One region of the Paenibacillus sp. DRB1-1 genome, then DNA from elsewhere that is predicted to be linked to it. Evidence: riboswitches for the same ligand, from Rfam matches in the RefSeq annotation. Region 1 holds a riboswitch; the other holds the start of a gene.
What was found. A riboswitch is a leader RNA that binds a small molecule or an ion and turns the genes downstream of it on or off. The one in region 1 is predicted to bind S-adenosylmethionine.

Region 1 (11,956 bases):
TCATTGCCGCAACCGGATTATGTTTCCTCGTGATCACGTTGCTGAATTTGCGTGTGCTTAAAGGGATCGTCTCCTTCTCCATCATGGGCCGTCGCTGGGCAGGGTTCTTAACCGCGGTCGTCGTCTCGGGAGCTATCGGATACGGTGTAAATGAAGCCTGTATTCTGCTGGTGCATCTGATGCCTGCGCGTGTGGCCTTCTTGATCGCGTGCTGCATTGCCGGGGCAGCTGTACTGGTATGCTACTTGTTGTTGCTGGTTGTACTGCGCGTATTGCGCAGGGACGAGCTTGGCAACTATCCGCGTATGTTGCAAAAGGTACTGCGCCCGTTAATGCGTCTACAGCGTGAGTCCACAGGACAACGAGGCTAAAAGAGTCCCCCAGTCTTTCAGTGGAAAGGTTGCAAGCTGTTATGGGCAACGTGGGCCATTGCTGTTTTTTGAATGCCATGACGATGCTCATGGCGCATGGCAAATAACAGCGGTCGCCTTGGTTCGCTGAGATGTCCAAGTGTGGAGCCGTCCTGAAACCAATCATAACGGGGGATTGGATCATAAGCTGTATCGGACCAGACGGCGTTCAGCTCCGGACTGTACAGACGTTGTCCTGGCGGTAGCCATTCATGTGCTAAAAGCGTTGCACTTTCATCTGGAGAGTGCAGCGCTTTTTGTTCATTCTGGGTGAACAATCCGGGCCAATAGTCGCTGCGTGAACCTGTATGCGGCACACTGTTAGCGAATGCTGATACCTGGTCCAGCACCTGCTGATGGCCGAAGAGCATAGCATACAGACTTTTGCCAAAGCCGATCCGCTCGTCCAAATGGCCGAAACGCTCCATTACTAGTCCAGCAAGTCCACCGTTTAGTCCAAGTGGAAATATAACCTGATTAAGCTGGAGCCAGTCATGCAAATAAAAGCCCGGCTTGTGTGTCACAAATTTTTGAAAATACGGATCTTTTACCACACGTCCTTCAATATAGTTTTGTTCATTAATGATGAGCGCCACAGTCAACAGAGAGCTATCCCGCCAAGCCCAGAAGCGTTCCCAAAAGGGCTTCATGAATGGTGAAACGTGAAAATAAGGCAACAAGTGAAAGCAACTCCGACCCAAATGACGGCTGTGCATGTAAAGTTGCAACTGCGGATAAGCGTCTTGAAAAATAAGGGCGTTACAACGCTCCAGTAGCCGATACAGCCATTCCTTTTCCTGTTCGCCGAACAGGTTGCCAATCAGTCCCCCTTTCAAATCGGTCATATTATAGCCGCCATTACGAGAAACCAGGTGGGCCAGTAATGCCCAGTGTAACTCCGGGTAGCCACGATAGCATTCAAGGTAAGCGGCAGTGCGGGTGACGTTGCTGCGATTCTCCTGTGCTGTATCGTTCTTGATCCGTTCCAGTAGCTCACAGTCTGTTTCACATAAGGGCATATTCAGAGTAGAGGGACGAGTAGCGGGTCCGTTCACCAGCATTATCGCTTCAGCTTCATTCATAACGGCCTGTGCCGTATGATAATCCCACGCTAGTTCACGCAAGGGGGAGCGTAATTTGCGGGATTCGGTCCAAGCCGCTCGTTTGCCCTCCCAAGCTTCCTCTGCAACACGGGGAACGGAACCCAGTAACTTTAGTCCTCCTTGAAGCTGTCGAGATGCTGTATGGAGCCATTCGCTAAGAGACATGACTAAATAACCTCCTTTCCAACTGCAAGCATCCCCGTATCCTGCCAAGTATGTTGGGTATGCTGTTAGGATGTCGTCGCTTATGTGGATTCTTAAGTATATCTTTAGTATGCCTCAATGAGAGGGCTTCCAATCGGCATGTGAGCAGAATGGGGGAGTGTGCAAAAGCTTCACTTGGCGTTACAATAGAAAGTGCAATCTTTTCAGCACAAAAAGAATTTAAGGAGGAATCATCCATGCAAAAAATCGTCTCTCATGAAGACTTTAATAAGGCAATATTTACTCCGGGCGTAACGGTGGCTGTGTTTAAGGCGGACTGGTGTAAGGATTGTCATTTCATCGATCCGTTCATGCCTGATGTGGAGCATCAATATGCAGATAAGCTTACATTAATTGAGATTGATGTAGAACAGGCCGAAAGCGTCAGTCAAGAGCAAAATGTATTGGGGATTCCTAGCTTTATCGCTTACAGTGAAGGGCGAGAACTGGTACGTCTGGTGAACAGACTGCGCAAATCCCGCGAGGAGATTGAGCAATTTTTGGATCGGGCTGTTGAAGTCCACGCGAGCTTGGCAAAATAACATCAAGACATTCAGAAAGCCGCTTCCTTCTAAGGGGGCGGCTTTCTCACGGACACGTTCACATTTTGTCAACAAAGCTCGTATGTCAAGGAACGATATATCAGTTATAATTACTTTAAGTGATCATTTCACAACATATAAAGTGAATAAATATTATATTTGGAAGGATACGGGTGAATTTGAATAACAAAATTGGAATATTAAAATGGCTGGCACTCGTAACATGTATTGTCATGTTTTTGGCTACCTTCGGTGGAGGTGTCGTGACGCGGACGGATTCGGGTCTCGGCTGTGGCCGGGAATTCCCGCTTTGCAATGGTAAGCTGGTTCCGGCACATACGATTGCATCCCTTATTGAGTTCTCTCATCGCTCCGTCAGTGCCATGGCCGGGATTCTTTCTATCGCCTCATTTGTTGGCTTTTTGCTGTTTATGAAGCATCGGAAGGATTTGCAGCTATTCTCGCTGCTCACGCTCATGTTTGTCATCATACAAGGTGCAATGGGGGCGTTGGCTGTCGTCTTCTCCCAATCGGCTGCAGTCATGGGACTGCATTTTGGCTTTGCGCTTATCGCCTTTGCCAGTGCGACTATGATGACGCTGGGGGCCTGGCAGGAGCATGCAGATTCACGCCACACCCCGCGTCTGATTCCTGGGCCTGTCAGTCGGGGCTTTCGTAACTTTATATGGTTATCGACGGTCTATACCTATATTGCTGTCTATTCAGGGGCGTTGCTTAGTCACTCGGTCATCCAGAAGGTTGTAAATATTGGGGGCTTCATATCTCCACTGCTGCTTCATCAGATTTCAGCTGGTCTGCTGTTCGTCATTATCTTGGCTGTGGGTCATTACTCATACCGTTATCACCCGAATCACCGGGATATCCGTATATTGGGTGTCGTATCGGTCTTGTTAATCTTGCTTCAAGTAGTGATTGGAATTATCTTGTTGTACGTCAACAAACCTGAAATCTACATGTTTATCGTGCTGGGACATATGCTGGTGATTGCATCGTTATTCTCGATTTTGGCTTATCTGAGCTACCGTGTATGGCAATTGTCACCGGACCGCAAGTTTGTTTCGACCCAAGCACAACGTACCTAAGCATTTCATGAATCGTAGTGAAGCGGATTTTTGCCCAAGAGGCGTTTAAACACGTATAATAGCATATAAGAAACAAACCAGGCCCACGAGTTTCTCGAGGGCTTGATTTGCTTAGGAGGAGTCGTCCAGTTGATCTACCAGAATTTGCGCCAATTTATTGAAGCGCTGCGTAAAGAAAATCATCTTAAAATTATAGAGGCACCTGTCGATCCTTATCTGGAGCTGGCTGAGATTCATCGAAGAGTCATTGAGGAAGAAGGGCCGGCACTGCTGTTCACGAATGTAAAAGGAACCCCGTTTCCTGTAGCCAGTAATCTGTTTGGCACGAATCGCCGTGTGGACATGGCTTTTGGCCCGCGACCAGAGCAGCTGATGGATGCGATTGTAGGAGCGACCAAAACATTGTTTCCACCTACACCCAAAGCATTGTGGAATGAACGTGGCCTGATTAAGGACATGCTAAAAGTAGGGCTAAAAACAGTATCTCATAGCGAGGCCCCGGTATTGGGAGTTCGCCGTACAGAGGCTCCGCTGGCACCACTGCCTAAAGTGACCAGTTGGCATGAGGATGGAGGGCCGTTTATTACGCTTCCACTCGTGTATACCGAGAAGCCAGGTCAGCCCAAGGATCATAATCTGGGGATGTACCGCATTCAGATTTATGATGATCAGACGACGGGCATTCACTGGCAAATTCATAAAGGCGGCGGTTTCCATTATCATGAAGCGGAGCAGCGTAATGAGCCGTTGCCTACAACGATTATTATTGGTGGCCCGCCTGCCCTGATTGCGTCTGCCATTGCGCCAGCACCGGAAAACTTGCCTGAGCTGTTGCTGGCTTCGCTTATTATGGGAGGCAAGCTGCCCATGACAGAAGACCCGCTTGGAGGTCACCGGATTCCAGCAGAAGCAGAATTTGCAATCAGCGGTTATGTACCGCCACATGAACGCCGTCCGGAAGGCCCGTTTGGTGATCATTTTGGATATTATTCATTACAGCATGATTTCCCTGTATTTCATGTCAAACATATGCATCACCGCAAGGATGCCATTTATCCGGCAACCATAGTGGGTAAGCCACGGCAAGAAGACTACTATCTCGGTGAGTTCTTGCAACGTTTGCTGTCGCCTGCCTATCCGCTTGTGATGCCTTCCGTCAAGTCTCTGTGGGCGTATGCGGAAACGGGCGTACATGCACTGGCAGCGGCAGTGGTACGTGAAAGCTACTCCCGCGAAGCACTTGTATCCGGTTTTACCATTTTGGGTCAAGGTCAATTGTCGTTGACCAAGTTCCTGATGCTGACGGATCGAGTAATTGATTTATCTGACTTTAACCTACTGCTGGAAACCATTCTGGAGCGATTTAATCCGGCAAGGGATTTATTTATTTTCAATCACACGTCACACGATACACTCGATTACACAGGCCGCAAACTGAATCATGGCAGTAAGGCCATCCTGATGGGGATAGGTGAGCCTGTACGTGAATTGCCTCGTGCTTATGAGGGAGGCGATCTGCCGGGAATTTGTGAAATTGAGCCATATTGCGGAGGTTGCCTCGTCGTATCGGGTGCATCCTTTGAGCAAGAGCCTGAGCTGGCCGCACGTGTTTTGGAGCGATTAGCAGCGGGTGAGCAAGAGTGGCCGCTCGTTTTCATTGTGGATGATGCCAAAGAAGTCGTTCGCTCTCAAGCCTCGTTCCTGTGGACGGTATTCACACGCTTTAACCCGGCTACAGATATGTACGCGGACAGCGAAGTGCGTTTGCATCATCTGAATTATAAGCTGCCGATTATAGTGGATGCGCGTATGAAGCCGGGGTATCCGGATGAGGTGTTACCGCGTGAGGATATTGTTAAGCTTGTAGATCAACGATGGACGAGTTATTTCGCTTGACGCCCTAATTAAACCTACAGCCGAATTTTACATTTATAAGGAGGCGTAAGCATGATACGCAAGCTACTGGGTGAGCCACCACGTGTGAACAAAGGCATCCTGCTAGATGCCATGAATAGCATGTCAGCTATGTTGAACCTGCTGGAGCGGCAAATTCAGGCTGGTGGAGATCCGACCCACGATTTTCGGAAGGCGGATATTTTAACACGCGGTCTAATGTCATCTCTGGATGAACTGGAGCAGAGCCATCATGCTTCCGCCTTTTTCCGTATGAAAGTAAAAGCCGGATATGCTGAAGATATGAGTGAGGATGAAAAATCCGATTATGCATTATATGTTTTCTTTTATAAAGATGGGTTTGTTCGGGTTTTCTCTATTTTGGATAAGCTGGGCAACTGGCTGAATGATCTGTATGATTTAAAAACAGGGCAGTATAAGGCGCATTATTCGTATTTTACCGTGTTGCGGCAGCTCAAGTATCTCAAAATGCATCCTGTATTGACCGATAATTTAAATGATATCAAGGATACTTACAACGATGCCATCAATCGGCTGCGTAAGCGTCGGAATACGGAGATACACTATATGAATACGGAAATGCAGGATGATCTCTGGCAACGACACCGAGCTTTGTATGGAAAAATCCAACTGGAGGACCTCGATCACCATTTGGAAGATTTGCAACAGGGCTTGGAAATGGTATGTCGGTCGCTGTCAAACGCCTTTACTTATACTGCGAAACAATGGGAGAACCGGGCAGTACGCCCAAAAATATGATAGAAAATATCCTTTGACAAAGCAATGTAAACTATCTATACTGAAACCTAGTTTCAGAAAAATGCTTGAATTATGTTTTTTTATATAAACTTAACGGACAGCTAAAGCTGGAGTTTAACATATTTTTCTTATCCAGAGAGGTGGAGGGACTGGCCCGATGAAGCCCGGCAACCCGTTCTTTCCCGGTGTAATACACTGGGAGGGAACATGATGGTGCTAATTCCTACAAAACCGCTAGAGTTATAGCGATTTTGGCAGATGAGAAAAGGTTCGCAAGGTGGGGCCCTTTTCATTCTGTGAAAGGGGCTCTTTTTTGTATAAATAAATAGCGAGATTTTATACAATTCTAAGAGATGACAACTGGTTAAAAGGGTAAGGAAGAAGTGAAGGGGGTCGCAGCACGTTGATAGAGCTTAAGCAGTTAACCAAGCATTATGGCAAAGGCAACCGACGCGTTAATGCGCTGTCTGGGTTGAATCTTTCTATAAAGCGTGGAGAAATATTCGGAGTGATTGGTCACTCCGGGGCGGGGAAAAGTACATTGATCCGCTGTATTAATTTATTGGAACGCCCTACTTCAGGTGAAGTATGGGTAGATGGGGTAAACCTCGCTACTGTGAGTCAATCCCAGTTACAGAAGCAACGTCGAAAAATCGGAATGATTTTTCAGCATTTTAATTTGTTGTCTTCGGCGACGGTGTATGACAATATTGCATTTCCATTGCGGTTGGTAAACACCCCCAAACAAAAGGTAGACATGAAAGTTCGTGAGCTGCTGGAATTGGTGGGTCTGGAAGAACACAGTGGAAAGTATCCGTCACAGCTCTCAGGTGGACAGAAACAGCGGGTAGGAATTGCACGGGCGCTGGCTAGTGATCCTCATGTATTGCTGTGTGACGAAGCGACTTCTGCGCTTGATCCGCAAACGACGGGGTCTATCCTGAAATTGCTGTTGGATATTAATCAGCGTTTTAATTTAACCATCGTGCTGATTACACATGAAATGCATGTCATTCAAAGCATTTGTGATCGAGTTGGCGTCATTCATCAGGGCGACATCGTGGAGCAAGGCCCAGTGGCGGAAGTATTTTTGAAGCCACAGCACCAGGTAACCAAGGACTTTATCCAACGGGAGTCAGAACATCCCGAGGAGTTGCAAGCAGCGATTGCGGCAGCAGGTGGCGGCGAGTCGGCGCAGGTGGTACGTATCTCCTTCTTGGGCAGTAAAACATATGATGCGATTTTGTCGCGTACGGCTCGAAGCACTGGTGTTGATTTTGCGATCTTGCAGGGAACCATATCTACGATTAAAAATGTACCCTATGGACAGCTGATCGTTCGTTTTGAAGGAAACCATGAAGATATAGAGCATACGTTGCGCGAAGTGTCTGGGCAAGGACTTGATGTGGAGGTGATCGGACAATGAGCGAACTTGATTTTTCACAAGTGAGTTGGGAAGAGCTAGGAAATTCTACTCTGGAAACCCTTCAGATGCTCGGGGCGTCCGCATTGTTCACCCTCATTATTGGTTTACCGCTCGGTATATTATTGTTTCTGGCGAGCCGCTCCTCGTTGACTCTGATGAAGGTGATATACATTGTATTATCATTCATCGTTAACATTTTACGTTCCGTACCATTTATCATTTTGATCGTTGCACTTATTCCTTTTACACGATCGCTGGTAGGTACCTCGACCGGGGTGCTGGGAACCATTCCACCATTGGTTATCGGGGCTGCCCCATTCTTCGCACGTCTTGTCGAAACGTCTCTGCGTGAAGTGGACAAGGGTGTCATTGAAGCCGCACAAGCGATGGGTGCCTCGACAGGACAAATTATCCGGCGTGTGCTGTTACGTGAGGCACTTCCGGGTCTGCTCGCTGCATTAACCATTACCGTCGTTACACTCGTATCCTACACGGCAATGTCCGGGATGATCGGGGGCGGTGGACTGGGTACACTGGCTATCAACTACGGCTATTATCGTTATGAAACGGCTGTCATGATCGTTGCGGTCGTGCTGATGGTCGTATTGGTACAATTGCTGCAAATGGCGGGAGATCGCCTCGTGCGGCATTATACTCGAAAATAGGGAAAACATATAGATATCCTTATTGATCAGGACGTCTGCTCCTGAATATTACAAATTATTGGAGGGGTAATAACATGAAGAAATGGGTATTGGCTGTATTAAGCTTGACATTAATTGCGGTGCTGGCGGCTTGCGGTACAAAGAGCACAACATCGGATACAAACAATGCGACCGAAAATACAGGCGGATCACCACGTGAAGTGGAGCTGAAAATTGGAGCTTCTCCTGTGCCGCATGCGGAAATTTTGGAAGCGATCAAGCCTCAGTTGGAAAAAGAAGGGGTTCGTCTCCAAGTCGTTCAGTTTAACGACTATGTACAGCCGAACGTACAATTGTTTGACAAGCAACTGGATGCTAACTTCTTTCAACATGTACCTTACTTGGATGTGATGAACAAAGAGCGCAAAATGGATCTGGTTTCTGTGGGCGCAGTTCATTTGGAGCCATTCGGTATCTACTCCCAAAAATATAAAAAGCTTGATGAAATCCCAGATGGCGCAACTGTAGCCATTCCGAACGATGCGACAAACGGAGGCCGTGCTTTGCTGTTGTTGGAGAAACAAGGTCTGATCAAGCTGAAAGACGCAAGCAACATTGAAGCTACGGTAAAAGATATTACTGAAAACAAGAAAAACCTGAAATTCAAGGAGCTGGAAGCGGCTATGCTGCCACGTCAGTTGCCTGAAGTGGATATTGCGTTGATCAACACGAACTACGCTCTGGAAGCGAAGCTGAACCCAACGAAGGATGCACTGGCACTGGAAGATAAAGATTCTCCTTATGCTAACGTTCTGGTAGCACGTCCTGATAATAAAGATTCCGAAGCGATTCAGAAGCTGATCAAAGCTTTGCAATCTCCAGAAACTAAAAAATTCATCGAAGATAAATACCAAGGCGCGATTATTCCAGCATTTTAAGCAGGGAACGAGAACGCATTGCACGCAAACCCCAAATTCTCTTGAACAAGAGGACTGGGGTTTCTTTTTGGATGGAGTTGTAGGGGAAGCTTAAATATTTTATACTTGGGGGTGACCGTTCTCTGTGAACAGGAGGAAAATTGTTGAGAGATAAAGTCGCATTCATAACCGGCAGTGCCAAAGGTTTAGGTAAAACGACCGCTTTGCGTCTGGCGGATGAAGGCTGTAATATTGCGCTAAATTATGTGCATAGCCAAGCAGAAGCCGAAGCGCTTAAGCGGGTGATTGAGTCTAAGGGAGTACGCTGCCTGTCTTTACAAGGGGATATCTCTGTTCAGGAAGATATCACGAGGCTGATTGGTGAAGTACAGGATCGGCTGGGTGGAGTCGATATTATGGTGAACAATGCCGGACCGTTCATCCGGGAACGCCGTCTGTTTGCGGATTACAGTGTAGCTGAGATTCATGCCATGATACAAGGAAATCTGGTTGGTACCATGCTGCTGGATCATTTGGTATTGCCCCACATGCGTAGCCAGCATTGGGGACGTATTATTCATTTTGGCTTTGGTCATGCTGGAGAAGCAAGGGCTTGGCCGCATCGTGCCGTCTACGCAGCCGCCAAGGTGGGGCTGGTGTCTTTTACGAAGTCACTGGCTGTGGAGGAAGCTCCTTATGGCATTACGGTCAATATGATCTGTCCAGGGGACATCCGAGGAGCAAATAAGGAAATGTCAATCGCCGATGTCATCGGCATGCAGGATAAAGAGACACCGCGTGGACGTCCGGGGAGCGGAGAGGACATTGCACGAGTGATCGCCTATTTATGTGAGGAGCATTCGGATTTTATAACAGGCAATATTATGGATGTATCGGGAGGTTTAGATCCCATTCGGCCAACCATATAAGCTTAAGTGATCCTTCAGACGCTGTAATACAAAAAAGAGTCTTGAGCTTCGTTACCGAAGTCAAGACTCTCATGATCATTATGCATCAAGCATTAGAATACTTGTACCACTTCTTGGACGCCGTCGACTTCTTCGAGAAGAGCGCGTTCAATCCCTGCTTTCAGCGTGATTGTGGAACTTGGGCAACTGCCGCAAGCGCCTACCAGCTTCAGCTTAACGATGCCGTCTTCAACGTCAACCAGCTCAACGTCGCCACCATCGCGTTGCAGGAACGGACGGAGCTTATCCAGTACATCTGCTACTTCGTCATACATTTGAACGCTTTGTGTTTCGCTCATTAGAATTCAACTCCTTTCCTATACCTTTATTATTATATTACAAAGCGGGCCAAATTAAAATGCCCGTCATCCAAAGCAGGTGAAAAAATGTTAAGGCCTATTATTGAGTTTTGCACCAGTAATATGCATTGGGGTACCGATGAAATCATGTCCAAGCTGGAGCAGAATCCAGATTATGATGTGATTGAATACGGATGCCTAAGCAATTGTGGTCAGTGCAACGCCGAACCCTATGCGATGGTCAACGGTGAGATTGTATCCGCAGATTCAGCAGAGCTTCTGTACGAAGTGATTATGAACAAAATTAAGGAAGCTGAAGCATGGGATAACCTAGATTTGGATTGAAATAGAATGGTCCGTTTAACCTGCTTCCTTTTGTATAGGAAATATACATCATCATACACTCAACAAACAAAGAAGACCTGCTCTGGGAGCGGGTCTTCTTTGTTTGTTGAGCATGCGGTTAGCCAAAATGGCGTTTCGACTTCCAGAGCACGCCGCTTTTAAGCAGGCGTGGTACTCGTCCGCGCAATGAGGTACTGCCCATAAAGCCATAGCCGAACCCGGCCTTCTTGCCAAGTGCGCCTAATGTACCGCGCAGCTTTAAAGGATGCGGGTGAGGCGTTTGGCCTTTCCACAGGTCGCGTACAATGTGTGCGATTTGCTCCCCTTGCACTTCTGCCGCCTGAGCGCTTGGAGAGTAGGGAAGGCTCGCACAGTCTCCGACCACATACACCTCAGGATGATCTGGTATTTGATAATACTCGTTGAGCACGATACGACCCTGAGGGTCTTTAGGGACGGCTAAATCCTGCACGATTTTTACCGGCTGAATCCCAGCCGTCCATACCACTGCATCCGTTACAATTTGCTCGTCACGGTTATAAATAGCCCCCGGCTCAATACGGGAAACCGCAACATGATTCAGCGCATTTACCTGATGCTCCTTGAACCAAGCATGTACATAGGCAGACAAACGTTGCGGGAATGCCGACAGCACCCGCTCGCCCCGATCCATAATGGTAATATTCAAATCCGTGCGGCTTTCACGTAACTCCGCAGCAATCTCAACACCGCTAAGACCGCCGCCTACAATATGGACATGTCCATATGGCTTGATTTCGTTCAAGCGCAGATAGGTTTGGCGGGTATGGTTAAACGACTGGATCGTACAGCTGTGTTCTTCAGCCCCTGGTGTATTGTGAAAGCGGTCGGTACAACCCAACGCAATGACAAGCTGGTCATAGGGCAAGGGTTCACCGTCTTGAAAATGGACAATCTTATTCTCCAGATCCATCGAGGTGACTTCTCCGTATTTGCGAATAAGACGTTGTTCATCTGGAAAATGCACCCGCAAATCAAAATCAGATACCGTACCTGCCGCGAGGGCATAGTACTCTGTTTTCAACCCCTGAAAGGGCATTCGATCCACTAAAATAACTTGAACATCGTCGGGAATGTGTTTATCCAGCAATTCTTTGGCAATGGTAAGGCCGCCATAGCCGCCCCCCAGAATAACGAAATTTTTCATCAAAATCCGCCTTCCTTTCGCTACCGTGTCCCCGGCAAATGGTCTGGTGTCTCGTCGATCTAACACAAGTTTTTGTTGTTATAAAACCCGAGAATCAGGCCTGCCTTTGTCAGGCAGACCAGCGTATTCCGAGGCA
Region 2 (11,956 bases), 2.8 Mb from region 1:
GGAATGCAAGGTTTAACCGTGTGAAGTCAGCCACAGGTAAGAAGAAGGCCGTAGTGCCTTCTTTTTTTGCGTTCACAACTTATGATATATTAATGGCATGGAAGAGGGGGCGTACATATGAAAGCAGGGCTAAAAAGGCTATCGCCATGGATCATTGGAATGTTGGCACTTGTATTATTGGCTGGATGTGGGGGACGGGACAAGGATAGCTTCTCCATTTTTATTATGGATAAAGGGGATGCTTCAGTCATCCGTGAAGAGCTGGCACAAAAGCTTAAGGATAAGCTGGGCGAACAGGCTCCGACTATTGAGATTTCAGTCAGTCCACTGTATAACCAGCAGAAGCTGGTTGTAGAATATGCGGCTGGGGAGCATGATCTGTTTCTTTTGCCGGAAGAGGACATGAAGCTGTATGGACAGAATGGTTCGAATTTGCCGTTAGATGATGCTTTTGACAAAAAGACGTACGCTCGGGGCGTGTTCGAGGGCGGCGTATTTAAGAAGAAGGGGCAGGAGAAAGAAGAAACAGATGTAAGCAAGGAAACTCATTTGTTCGGAATTCCGGTGGAGCAGATGAAGATGTTTAAGGAGCTAAAATACAACTCAAAAACATTATTTGCTACCGTTCCGCCTCGTACAAGCAATAAGGAAGAAGCCATCAAGGTGCTGAAAGCACTTACGGAATGATAAGGGGGATGGGTAATATGGGTATATATACCAGAACGGGTGATGAAGGACAAACTTCTGTGATTGGAGGTCGAGTGTCCAAAGATGATGACCGTGTGGAGGCATACGGTACAATTGACGAGCTGAACAGCTTTGTAGGACAAGCGATCAGCTTTGCCGAAGGGGAAAAGTTTGCGGATATTCGGACTCAATTGGAGGAAATACAGCAGGAGCTGTTTGATTGTGGTTCGGATTTGGCGTTTGTTAAAATCAGTGAAAGCAAATATAAGGTGAAAGACGAGCTGACAGAGCGACTGGAAGGCTGGATTGATGCATGTCAAGAGGAAAATCCGAAGGTGGAGCGTTTTATTATACCGGGTGGTAGCACATTGTCCTCAACGCTTCATGTTTGCCGCACGGTTTGCCGACGCGCGGAACGCCGTGCTGTTACACTAGGCAAGCATACGGACATTAATCCGGCGGTACGTCGGTATTTGAACCGCCTTTCCGATTATTTCTTTGCCGTTGCTCGCACAGCGAATGTCCGTCAGGGTGTGCCCGATGTCGAATATGTGCGCAGCAAAAAAGTGTTCCGCAAATAAGGAGGCAACCGGGAATTTGTGATGAGCTTGTACTATGAACCTATCGTATATACGATCCCTCCTGAGGAGGAGGGCATGCTGCTAAAGACTATTTTACAAAAACGTATGAACATTTCTCGAAAGTTAATATCCAAACTCAAGCTGACCGAGCAAGGTATTATGCTGAACGGGACACGTGTGTACATCAGCGTAAAGGTGAAGTCCGGGGATCAAGTAGAAATTCGCATGGAGCGCGAGCGTTCTGATGATATTTTACCTGAACCCATTCTTTTTGAGATTTTGTTTGAGGATGAACATTTGTTAGTGGTGAACAAGGCGGCGGGCATGATTGTTCACCCGACTCACGGTCATTACACAGGAACACTGGCTAATGGGGTTGTGCATTATTGGCAGGCGAAGGGAGAACTGTTCCGGTTTCGTCCTGTTCATCGTCTTGATCAAGAGACGACGGGTGTGCTGGTAGTAGCCAAAAATCCGTATGTACACCAGCATATTTCTGAGCAGATGATTGCGGGAACGGTGGATAAGCGCTATACGGCTCTGGTGCATGGGCGCCCTGAGCTGCAGGAAGGTAAGGTAGACGGACCAATTGACCGTAACCCGGATAATCCGCATTTACGTATGGTGACCCCGGATGGTTATCCTGCCCTTACGCTGTATAAGCTGGAGGAAGTGTGGAACGGGGGAAGTCGCATCGGACTAAAGTTGGAATCCGGGCGTACGCACCAAATTCGAGTGCATATGACTTATATCGGTTGTCCGTTGATCGGAGATAAAATGTACCAGATTACACCCGATGATGCTGCGCAACTTGAGCGATATGATCAGCTTGATGCCAGGATGCCTCGACAAGCCTTGCATGCCTCAGAACTGTCCTTGGAGCATCCTGTAACCGGGGAGCGGCTGACGTTCTATGCTCCTCTACCTGACGATATGGCTGAAATGCAGGAGCTATTAAGAGCTAATATTTTTCAGAATAAAATATAAATAAGCTATCAAAACCAAATGGAGGTTAATCTAGCGATGAGCCAACTGAAAGTATATCAGTATTCTAAATGCAGTACCTGCCGTAATGCAGTGAAATGGCTGCAAAACAATGGACATGAGACGGAACTTATTTCTATTTTTGAACAGCCGCCCGGCCCGGAGGAATTGGAAGACTTAATTCGAAAAAGCGGGCTGGAGCTAAAAAAGTTTTTTAATACAAGCGGTGAGGTGTACAAAGAGTTAAAGCTGAAAGATAAGCTTGGAGACATGAGTCGTGAAGAGCAAATTTCGCTTTTATCCTCGAATGGAAGATTAATCAAACGCCCGATTGTAACTGACGGGAACAAAGTAACGATAGGATTTAAAGAGGAAACATTTGAGGGCACATGGGGAGCTCAATAACGCCCAATTTACACTCACGATATGTTATACTGTGGGGGTTAAATATTATGATGAATGGGAGCAATACAATCTGTGACACAACGCAATGAACAATCCGTAATGCTGGTTGACGGCATGGCCCTGCTATTTCGCGCTTATTATGCAACCGCCGCAAACGGTTATATCCGTCGTACAAAAGCTGGGGTGCCAACGAACGCCATATATGGTTTTATTCGATATTTTTGGGATGCAGTCCAAACGTTTAATCCTACACATGTCATTTGCTGCTGGGATATGGGCGGAACGACATTCCGTGGGGAACATTTTGCTGCGTATAAAGGAAACCGAGCCGACGCACCAGATGATTTGATCCCTCAATTTACATTGATTCGTGAAGTGACGGACAGCCTCGGCATACCCAACATTGGAGCGGAAGGCTTTGAAGCCGATGATTGTATCGGTACGCTTGCACGTCATTATTCGCAAAATGAGGACACGGATGTAATGATTCTCTCAGGAGATCATGATTTACTTCAATTAGTGGATGAGCGGACACGGGTCATTATTATGAAAAAAGGGCACGGCAATTATATGGTATACACCCCGGAGACCCTGCTGACTGAAAAAGGGCTTAAGCCACGTCAAGTGGTGGACCTTAAAGGCCTGATGGGGGATGCAAGCGATAATTATCCTGGAGTACGAGGTATTGGTGAGAAAACGGCACTCAAGCTGGTGCAGGAATACGACTCTATTGAGGGCATTCTGGAGAATCTGGATCAATTAACACCCTCGGTCCGTAAAAAAATTGAGAGTGATTTGGATATGCTGCATCTTTCACGCAAACTTGCTGAAATTCACTGTGGTGTACCTGTAGCATGTGCTTTGGATAGCTGTCTGCTGACGCTGGATCACGTGCAAATTGTAGACAAGTTTGAGCAGCTTGAAATGAAAAGCTTGTGTACATTGATGGGTGTCGCAACCGGATCTTAATGAAGCTGTTAGGCTTGATACGGACAATTTAAGTAAAGTAAGTAATATAGGGATGCTGACGCTTGGTGCGTTAGTGTCCTTATTTATATACCATATGTCGACGGAGTTATGTAGTCATGTGAAGGATTATATACAATTGCGATAAGGGGATTGACCTCAGGTACATTTCAGGTGAATATAGTGGAGAGAGAACCGGATTATCGAAAGGGGACAACAGCAACTATGACAGTATTGGGAGCAATTGAGGCAGGCGGTACCAAATTTGTATGTGGAATTGGCAACGAACATGGGGAGGTACTGGAACGGGCGAGCTTTCCAACCACCACCCCAGCAGAAACAATGGAGAATGTTATCGCATTTTTTGAAGGCAAGGGCATTGAAGCATTGGGCGTAGGCTCGTTCGGGCCGATTGATCCTATCGAAGGTAGTGATACATATGGCTATATTACAACAACGCCAAAGCCGCATTGGGGAAATTACAATCTGATTGGCAAACTGAAAGAGCATTTTGATGTGCCTATGGGGTTTGACACGGATGTGAATGGAGCAGCACTTGGTGAGTCTATTTGGGGTGCCGCCAAAGGCTTGGACAACTGTCTGTATATTACAATAGGTACAGGCATCGGGGCGGGTGCTTTGGTTGGTGGAAAGCTGATACATGGATTATCCCACCCGGAAATGGGGCATATTCTGGTACGTCGTCACCCAGAAGATACTTACGAGGGGACATGTCCTTATCACGGAGATTGTTTGGAGGGACTGGCAGCAGGTCCTGCGCTCGAAAAAAGATGGAAGGTTAAAGGACATGAGCTTTCTGTCGATCACCCGGCCTGGGAAATGGAAGCGTACTATTTGGCACAGGCTTTAATGAGCTATGTATTAATCCTGTCACCGCAGAAAATTATTATGGGCGGGGGAGTGATGAAGCAGAACCAACTGTTCCCGCTCATTCGTACCAAGCTTCAAGAACTTTTGAATGGATACGTCCAGCATTCGAGTCTGACAACAGATATTGAGCAATATATCGTATCTCCGGGATTGGGTGACAATGCTGGATTATGCGGTGCTCTGGCATTGGCAAAGGAAAAGCTGAATCATTAGAAATTATGGTTGACGGCACTCCAAGGTACGGTTATTATATAGGCAACAGTATAGTACGGCTCAAAAAAGGAAGCACCTTTCTTGCGAATTCGCAGGATAGGTGTTTTTTTGCGTTTTTGTGTTGTGCGTGACTGTCTTTCAACGATATGAGGGAGGAAGAAATCATGGAGATTGTATTTTTAAATCGCTTGTCCAAACGGAATGAACAGGGCTATGAGGACTTTGCTCAGGTATGGATTGGGCAGCATGAAGGGAGATGGAGTGCAGGCTGGAGCACACACCATGTCCCGGATGAAAGTATAGACGACCTTTGGTATGAGGGCAGCTTGTGGCAGGAATTACTGCATGTATACCGTCATGAGCTGGCGCTCAAAATGGCTGAGGGCTACAGGCCCTTAATCCATGGCGTATTTCATGAGCAAGAAGGCTCCTCAGGACGAGGACAAACGCTGCAAAAGCTTTATTGCTACAGTGATTTGTTTCCACGTGATGAAGTGTATGAGCAGTTGTCGATGTGGAGACGGCAAAAAGCAGCAACGGAACGAAAAGCCCCTTATTTTATCGCTACGAATCGGCTGCTTCGGCTCATTAGCGTCTATCTTCCCCATACCGAAGAAGAACTGTTGGAGCTGCCTGGTATGGGTCAGGGTAAAATGTCTCAATATGGGACGGAGCTATTGGCTATTACGACACAAAATGATCGGACCACGCCATTTCCGTTGAACTGGGTAATAGAGACGCTGGAAGAAGAAGTTTTTTTGTCATGGCTATACAAGCAAAAAGAGAACCAGTACAGGCAGGAGCTGAACAAATTCAGCCTAACTAGAACGATTATCGAAGGCATTTCGGACGGTCTTTCACTGGAACATATCGGAATGAAGACAGGTTTGCATCGTAGAGAGATGATTGAAGCTGTGGAGCATTTGGACAGGGATGGCATTGATATGGAGAAGCTGATCCGCAAGGAATTGGTGAATGTATCTGAGGAGGAGCAGGCAGCCATCTGGTCTGCTTATGAAGAGTTGGGGGATACGCTGCTCAAGCCCGTCATGCTGAAAGTGTATGGGGAAGAAAAGGCAACCGAAACAGGACTGGATCAAATTTACGAGCGTCTGCGTTTGATCCGTATACGGTTTCGTCATCAGCAGGTACCCGACCGACATGTTGGATAATATAGAACTGATTGAATAAAGCTAAAGTATTAAAGTACATTCAGGGTTCAACATACTAAAAAGCAGCAGCGAGTCCACACAGGACACGGCTGCTGCTTTTTATGACAAAGCTTAAAATCGAAATAAGTAATCCAAATTGGTACTTCTCCCCCTTTTCTTTTTAAACCCAATCTTTCTTGCGGAAAATACAGAACATACTGACACCTAATGCCACCATAATACCAATGACGACAAAATAGCCATAACGTGTATGGAGCTCAGGCATATTATCGAAGTTCATCCCATATATTCCGGTAATGACTGTCAATGGCATAAATACGGTCGTAATTGCCGTAAACACACGCATAATTTCATTGGCACGGTTGGCGATACTGGATTGATAAGCTTCTCGAAGGTTACCCATCAAGTCGCGGTAAGTTTCAAAAGTCTCCGAAATTTTCACAGCATTTTCATAAATGTCGCTGAAATATTTTTGCAATTGATCGTCGATGAGCCGCAAATCTCGTTTGTTCAGGGTATTGATGACTTCTTTTTGCGGACCCAGCACTTTTTTTAACCACAGAATCTCACTTCGTAAGCCGATGATTTCGTTCAAATGCGACTTTTTCGTATGCATTAGAATATCTTCTTCCAGCTTCTCAATGCGGACCTCAATCCGGTCACCAACCAGAAAATAGTTGTCAACAATCAAGTCGACCAACAGATACATAAAACGGTCAGGCTGGCTGACTTCTTGCTCCCACAGCATAGGCTTGAGGGTACGAAGCTCATTTATTTTCTGCTTGGTCACCGTAATGATAAAATGGCGGCCGAGAAAAATGTTCAAAGCTCGCAAAAATATTTCTTCATCATCAAAACGAATGCTATTTACAACGATAAAATAATGGCTTTCATAAATTTCAATTTTCGGACGCTGTTCTTCTTCACTCAAACAGTCTTCTACTGCAAGATCATGCATGGAAAATAAAGGCTGGAGCACTGCCAAATCATCGACATCGGCATCAATCCAATAAAAACCTTCTGCCGGTGCAGTAAGCGCCATTTCAATTTCTTCGATAGGGGTAAAAACCCCGTTGTTAACCAAACGGATTTTCATATATGTCACTCCTTATGCTCCGTCGTAACGGAAATACGTTTACCTTAAGCATAAGGAATGGACTCAGTTAGCCAGTTAGCCGGTGCGGGTAAGCTTGCACTTCCATCAAAAGCCGGAGGCTTTTGGAGCATGCAGAGCCTGGCGTCCCGTCTTTCGGCAAGCTGAAGTCATTCCTATGCTGTTGTTCAGGGATCGCCGCCTTTTCGGACTCGGGTCGCCTTCCATTCCGGATTCACCTCTCAAATGTTCTTTTTTAGATTGCCACAGTATCGCAGGAAACACTCAAATCTGCACTACTGCTCCATATTTTTGCCTAATAGCACTTGTATAGTATAACGCTCGGCCTACGGCCTTTCAAGCGCAAAATCATGGGCTAAATCAACAGTAGTGGCAAGAGCTTCAGCGATAGGAGGGATATGATTTAACCTATGGGAAAGGTAGACAAAATGTGAATGCAGGGTACAAATTTAAAAGTCCTATCTTGACGAAGCCCAGCCGATGCATTAAAGTGAACAACAAGAACTTTGTAAACCCAAAATGAATATAGCGAAATCTTATCAAGAGCAGGTGGAGGGACTAGCCCGATGATACCCGGCAACCGGCGATTTTAATCGCACGGTGCTAATTCTTGCAGGACGTGCGCTTTGTACAAAGCGCGTTGCCCTGACAGATGAGAGAGGCGCATATGGATACAAATATGACCTTTCTCTAACCTGAGAAAGGTCTTTTTATTATATGCCCGGCATCTCAACAAGACGATTTTCGCAAAACTTACGAACAAGGAGTGAGTTTACATGCCGATTAAAATCCCAGACACGCTACCTGCAAAGGAAGTGCTGGAGGGTGAAAATATTTTCGTAATGGATGAAAGCCTGGCTTATCATCAGGACATTCGCCCGTTGCGTATCGCCATTTTGAATTTAATGCCGACAAAGGAAACGACGGAAACCCAACTGTTGCGCTTGGTCGGCAATACGCCGCTGCAAGTGGACGTCACGCTGGTGCACATGAAATCTCATGTATCCAAAAATACATCGCAAGAATATTTAAACATGTTCTATAAAACGTTTGACGAGATCAAGAACAGTCGTTTTGACGGCATGGTCATTACAGGAGCCCCGGTTGAACAGCTTGAGTTTGAGGATGTGAACTACTGGGAGGAGATCCAGCAAATCTTTGAATGGACGAAAACGAATGTAACTTCGACCATACATATCTGTTGGGCCTCACAGGCAGGCTTATACCATCATTTCGATGTCCCTAAATACGGGCTCGACTACAAATGCTTTGGCGTATTTCCACATATAGTGATTAAGCCTAAAGTAAAATTGCTACGCGGCTTTGATGAATTGTTTTATGCTCCTCACTCCCGACATACTGAGGTTCGGCGGGAAGATATTGATCATATTGCCGAATTAGAAGTTTTATCCGAATCCGAAGAAGCTGGAGTGTACCTCGTAGCCACGCTTGACGGTAAACAAATTTTTGTAACTGGGCACTCTGAATATGACCCGCTTTCCCTGAAATGGGAATACGACCGCGATGTGGCCAAAGGAATGGATATTGAAGTCCCGAAAAATTATTTTCCTAATGATGATCCCAAGCGCACACCACCCTCAATCTGGCGGGCACACGCCAACTTATTATTCTCGAATTGGCTGAACTATTATGTATACCAAGAAACACCTTACGATATCGGGCCCCAGATTTAAAAAGGGGCTTGTAGTTTACCCCTGCACAGTACCACCTTGCAGTAGCGCAGCAGTATAGTCTTTGACATCCATTTTTGCAGGATATGTTATAGCACCCACTATGGAAGTTAACAGGAGGACTCATATGAGTGAGAAACAGTGGAAAATCGAAAGCAGATTGGCACAAATCGGTTCAGTAGAGGAACCAGTAACTGGGGCTATTAATTACCCGATTTACCAATCTACGGCGTTCCGCCATCCCCGTCTAGGTCAAAGCACAGGATTTGATTACATTCGGACGATCAATCCCACGCGAAAGGTACTGGAAGAGGCTTCTGCTGCACTTGAATCTGGTGATGCAGGCTTTGCATGTAGCTCAGGTATGGCGGCGCTGCAAACGGTATTTGCATTGTTTGGACAGGGAGATCACCTCATTGTATCGCTGGATCTGTATGGCGGGACATATCGCTTGCTGGAGCGTATTTTATCTAAATTTGGTGTAACAGCAAGTTATGTGGATACGAATGATCTTGAAGCACTCGAACAGTCATGTCGACCGAATACTAAAGCTGTATTCATAGAAACACCTACAAATCCGTTAATGATGATTACTGATATTCGAGCGGTTGCCGAGTGGGCATCACAACATCAGTTGCTTACCATTGTAGATAATACGCTGCTAACCCCATATTTCCAGCGGCCATTGGAGCTGGGTGCGGATATTGTGGTACATAGCGCAACCAAATATTTGGGCGGACACAACGATGTGCTGGCAGGGTTGATCGTAACCAAAGGCAAAGAGCTATCGGCTGAAATTTCCTTCCTGCACAATTCCATAGGGGCCGTGCTTTCCCCGAGCGACTGCTATCAGTTGATGAAGGGGATGAAGACGTTAGCGCTGCGTATGGACCGACATCAGCATAATGCAACAGTGCTGTCTAACTATTTACTGTCGCATCCGGCGGTGGCGGAAGTATTTTATCCAGCTCTCGAAGGCCACCCAGGTCGTGAGATTCAAAATAAACAATCCAGCGGAAATACAGGTATCTTCTCCTTTAAAGTAAAGGATGCTCGTTATGTGGAGCCTTTGCTTCGTCACATTAAGCTCATTGCGTTTGCGGAAAGTCTCGGCGGTGTGGAATCGCTAATGACCTATCCCGCTGTGCAGACACATGCGGACATACCAGCAGAAATTCGGGATGCAGTCGGAGTAGATGACAGGCTGTTGCGTTTCTCCGTAGGCATTGAACATACAGAAGACCTAATTGAAGATTTGCGTTCAGCGTTGGAAGCGGCACGTCAAGAAGTAGAAGGAGGGGAGCAGCAATGATAGAGGATGCGAGAAGGATCGGCCAGGATCTGGACAAAGAGCGGAAGTTTGCTACCAAGCTGCTGCATTTCGGCTCTGAAATTGACAGTGTGACGGGGGCATCGAGCGTCCCGATCTATCAAGCTTCTACCTTTCACCATCATGATATTTTTAATCCTCCACAGCATGACTATTGCCGTTCAGGTAATCCGACACGACAAGCTTTGGAGGATTATATCGCCTTATTAGAAGGCGGAGCTAGCGGTTTTGCCTTTGCATCAGGTATGGCGGCCATCTCTACTACATTTATGCTCTTGTCTGCTGGAGATCATGTCATTGTTTCCGAGGACGTATATGGAGGAACATATCGACTGTTGACCTCCATTTTGAAACGGATGAATATCGAAACGACCTTCGTCGACATGACAGACCTCAACCTTGTGAAAGAGGCGTTGCAAGAGAATACAAGGGCTGTATATATGGAAACTCCGTCCAATCCGACACTCAAAATTACCGATGTAGCAGGAATAACCTCTTGGGCACGGGATAATGGACTTTTGACGTTATTGGATAATACTTTTATGACACCTTATTATCAACGTCCGATTGAGCAGGGAGTCGATATTGTATTGCACAGTGCGACCAAGTTTCTGGGCGGACACAGCGATGTGCTGGCAGGACTTGCGGTAGCGCGTACCGAATCGTTGGGGAGACAAATCAAGCAGCTCCAAAATGGACTGGGTACCGTGCTGGCTCCGCAGGAGTCATGGTTGCTCATGCGCGGTATGAAGACACTGGAGGCTCGTATGGCTCACAGCGAAAAGAGTGCAGCAAAGCTCGCCAATTGGCTGAACGAGCGCAATGACATTGAGGCGGTGTACTACCCGGGTCTGGAGAATCATCCAGGACGTGAAGTTCATGAGCGTCAATCCAGCGGTTATGGTGCAGTAATATCATTTGATGTAGGTTCTGGTGAGCGTGCAAAAGAAGTCCTCAGTCGCGTACGTATTCCAATTGTAGCGGTTAGTCTGGGAGCTGTGGAAAGCATCTTGTCGTATCCGGCGATGATGTCACATTCGGCTATGCCCCATAGTGTACGATTGGAGCGCGGGATTACGGACGGACTACTTCGTTTCTCCGTAGGTCTGGAGGATATTGGCGACCTGATCAGTGATCTGGATGAGGCGCTGCGCTAGAGCGTTAGCACATCAGTAGTATCTTTGTCTTTTTCACGCCCGGAGCAAATATGTACAGTACTAAACAGCAAGTTTCCAGTCATTGAAGTGAACCCTGTCAAGTAGACAGCTATCAAAAAGCAATAATTAAGCAGCCTGAGTCCTGTATTCATAAGGAGTCAGGTTGTTTAGTTTCTCTTGAAAGCGTTCATGGTTGTAGAAATGGATATACTTTTGAACAGCATGCTCCACCTGTTGAGCTGAATGGAAGGCGTGGAGATAGAAACACTCGGTTTTAAAATGACTGAAGAAGTTTTCTATACATGCATTGTCCCAGCAGTTCCCTTTTCGGGACATGCTGGCCTGTATTCCGTATCGCTTGAGCAGGTTGGTATATTGGCGAGAGGTATATTGAAATCCTTGGTCGCTATGCAGTAGAACACCTCGCGCATCCTGTCGCTTCCTTGCCTTTTTCACTGTATCCAACACCAGGCTCAAATCGTTTCTGCGGCTGATCTGGTAGGCAACAATTTCGTTGTTAAAAAGATCCTGAATCGCGGAAAGGTAGAGCCTCTGTCCATTGAATATGAGGTAAGTGATGTCTGTTACCCACTTTTGATTCAACTGGTCGGCCTTAAATTCCCGGTTTAGATGATTGCCAGAAATGACATAGGCTTCTTTCTTGCCGTAGTAAGGTCTCTTCCTACGAATGATCGCCTTGATTCCTAGTTCACCCATAAGTCTCCGTACACGCTTATGATTTATATGTATGCCATAGATTCGATT

Region 2: another riboswitch for S-adenosylmethionine. It lies ahead of metA (homoserine O-acetyltransferase MetA); the one in region 1 lies ahead of ACQW03_RS16330 (methionine ABC transporter ATP-binding protein).

Annotation. Positions count from the first base shown of each region.
Region 1 covers NZ_JBODQH010000001.1:3,674,880-3,686,835, forward strand. Annotated here, with positions in the region: gene ACQW03_RS16300 (putative polysaccharide biosynthesis protein) at 1-371, shown strand, start outside; gene ACQW03_RS16305 (DUF2515 family protein) at 389-1,678, opposite strand; gene ACQW03_RS16310 (thioredoxin family protein) at 1,915-2,259, shown strand; gene ACQW03_RS16315 (COX15/CtaA family protein) at 2,433-3,362, shown strand; gene ACQW03_RS16320 (UbiD family decarboxylase) at 3,492-5,258, shown strand; gene ACQW03_RS16325 (Cthe_2314 family HEPN domain-containing protein) at 5,310-6,035, shown strand; SAM riboswitch class I at 6,161-6,300, shown strand; gene ACQW03_RS16330 (methionine ABC transporter ATP-binding protein) at 6,439-7,461, shown strand; gene ACQW03_RS16335 (methionine ABC transporter permease) at 7,458-8,126, shown strand; gene ACQW03_RS16340 (MetQ/NlpA family ABC transporter substrate-binding protein) at 8,201-9,043, shown strand; gene ACQW03_RS16345 (SDR family oxidoreductase) at 9,187-9,951, shown strand; gene ACQW03_RS16350 (NifU family protein) at 10,044-10,289, opposite strand; gene ACQW03_RS16355 (YuzB family protein) at 10,377-10,634, shown strand; gene ACQW03_RS16360 (NAD(P)/FAD-dependent oxidoreductase) at 10,753-11,820, opposite strand.
Region 2 covers NZ_JBODQH010000001.1:850,515-862,470, reverse strand. Annotated here, with positions in the region: gene ACQW03_RS03940 (aspartyl-phosphate phosphatase Spo0E family protein) at 1-16, shown strand, start outside; gene ACQW03_RS03935 (hypothetical protein) at 118-687, shown strand; gene ACQW03_RS03930 (cob(I)yrinic acid a,c-diamide adenosyltransferase) at 705-1,268, shown strand; gene ACQW03_RS03925 (RluA family pseudouridine synthase) at 1,290-2,255, shown strand; gene ACQW03_RS03920 (arsenate reductase family protein) at 2,292-2,657, shown strand; gene ACQW03_RS03915 (5'-3' exonuclease) at 2,730-3,626, shown strand; gene ACQW03_RS03910 (ROK family protein) at 3,849-4,727, shown strand; gene ACQW03_RS03905 (HRDC domain-containing protein) at 4,892-5,899, shown strand; gene corA (magnesium/cobalt transporter CorA) at 6,060-6,995, opposite strand; SAM riboswitch class I at 7,547-7,672, shown strand; gene metA (homoserine O-acetyltransferase MetA) at 7,790-8,707, shown strand; gene ACQW03_RS03890 (PLP-dependent transferase) at 8,832-10,016, shown strand; gene ACQW03_RS03885 (aminotransferase class I/II-fold pyridoxal phosphate-dependent enzyme) at 10,013-11,191, shown strand; gene ACQW03_RS03880 (IS3 family transposase) at 11,318-11,956, opposite strand, start outside.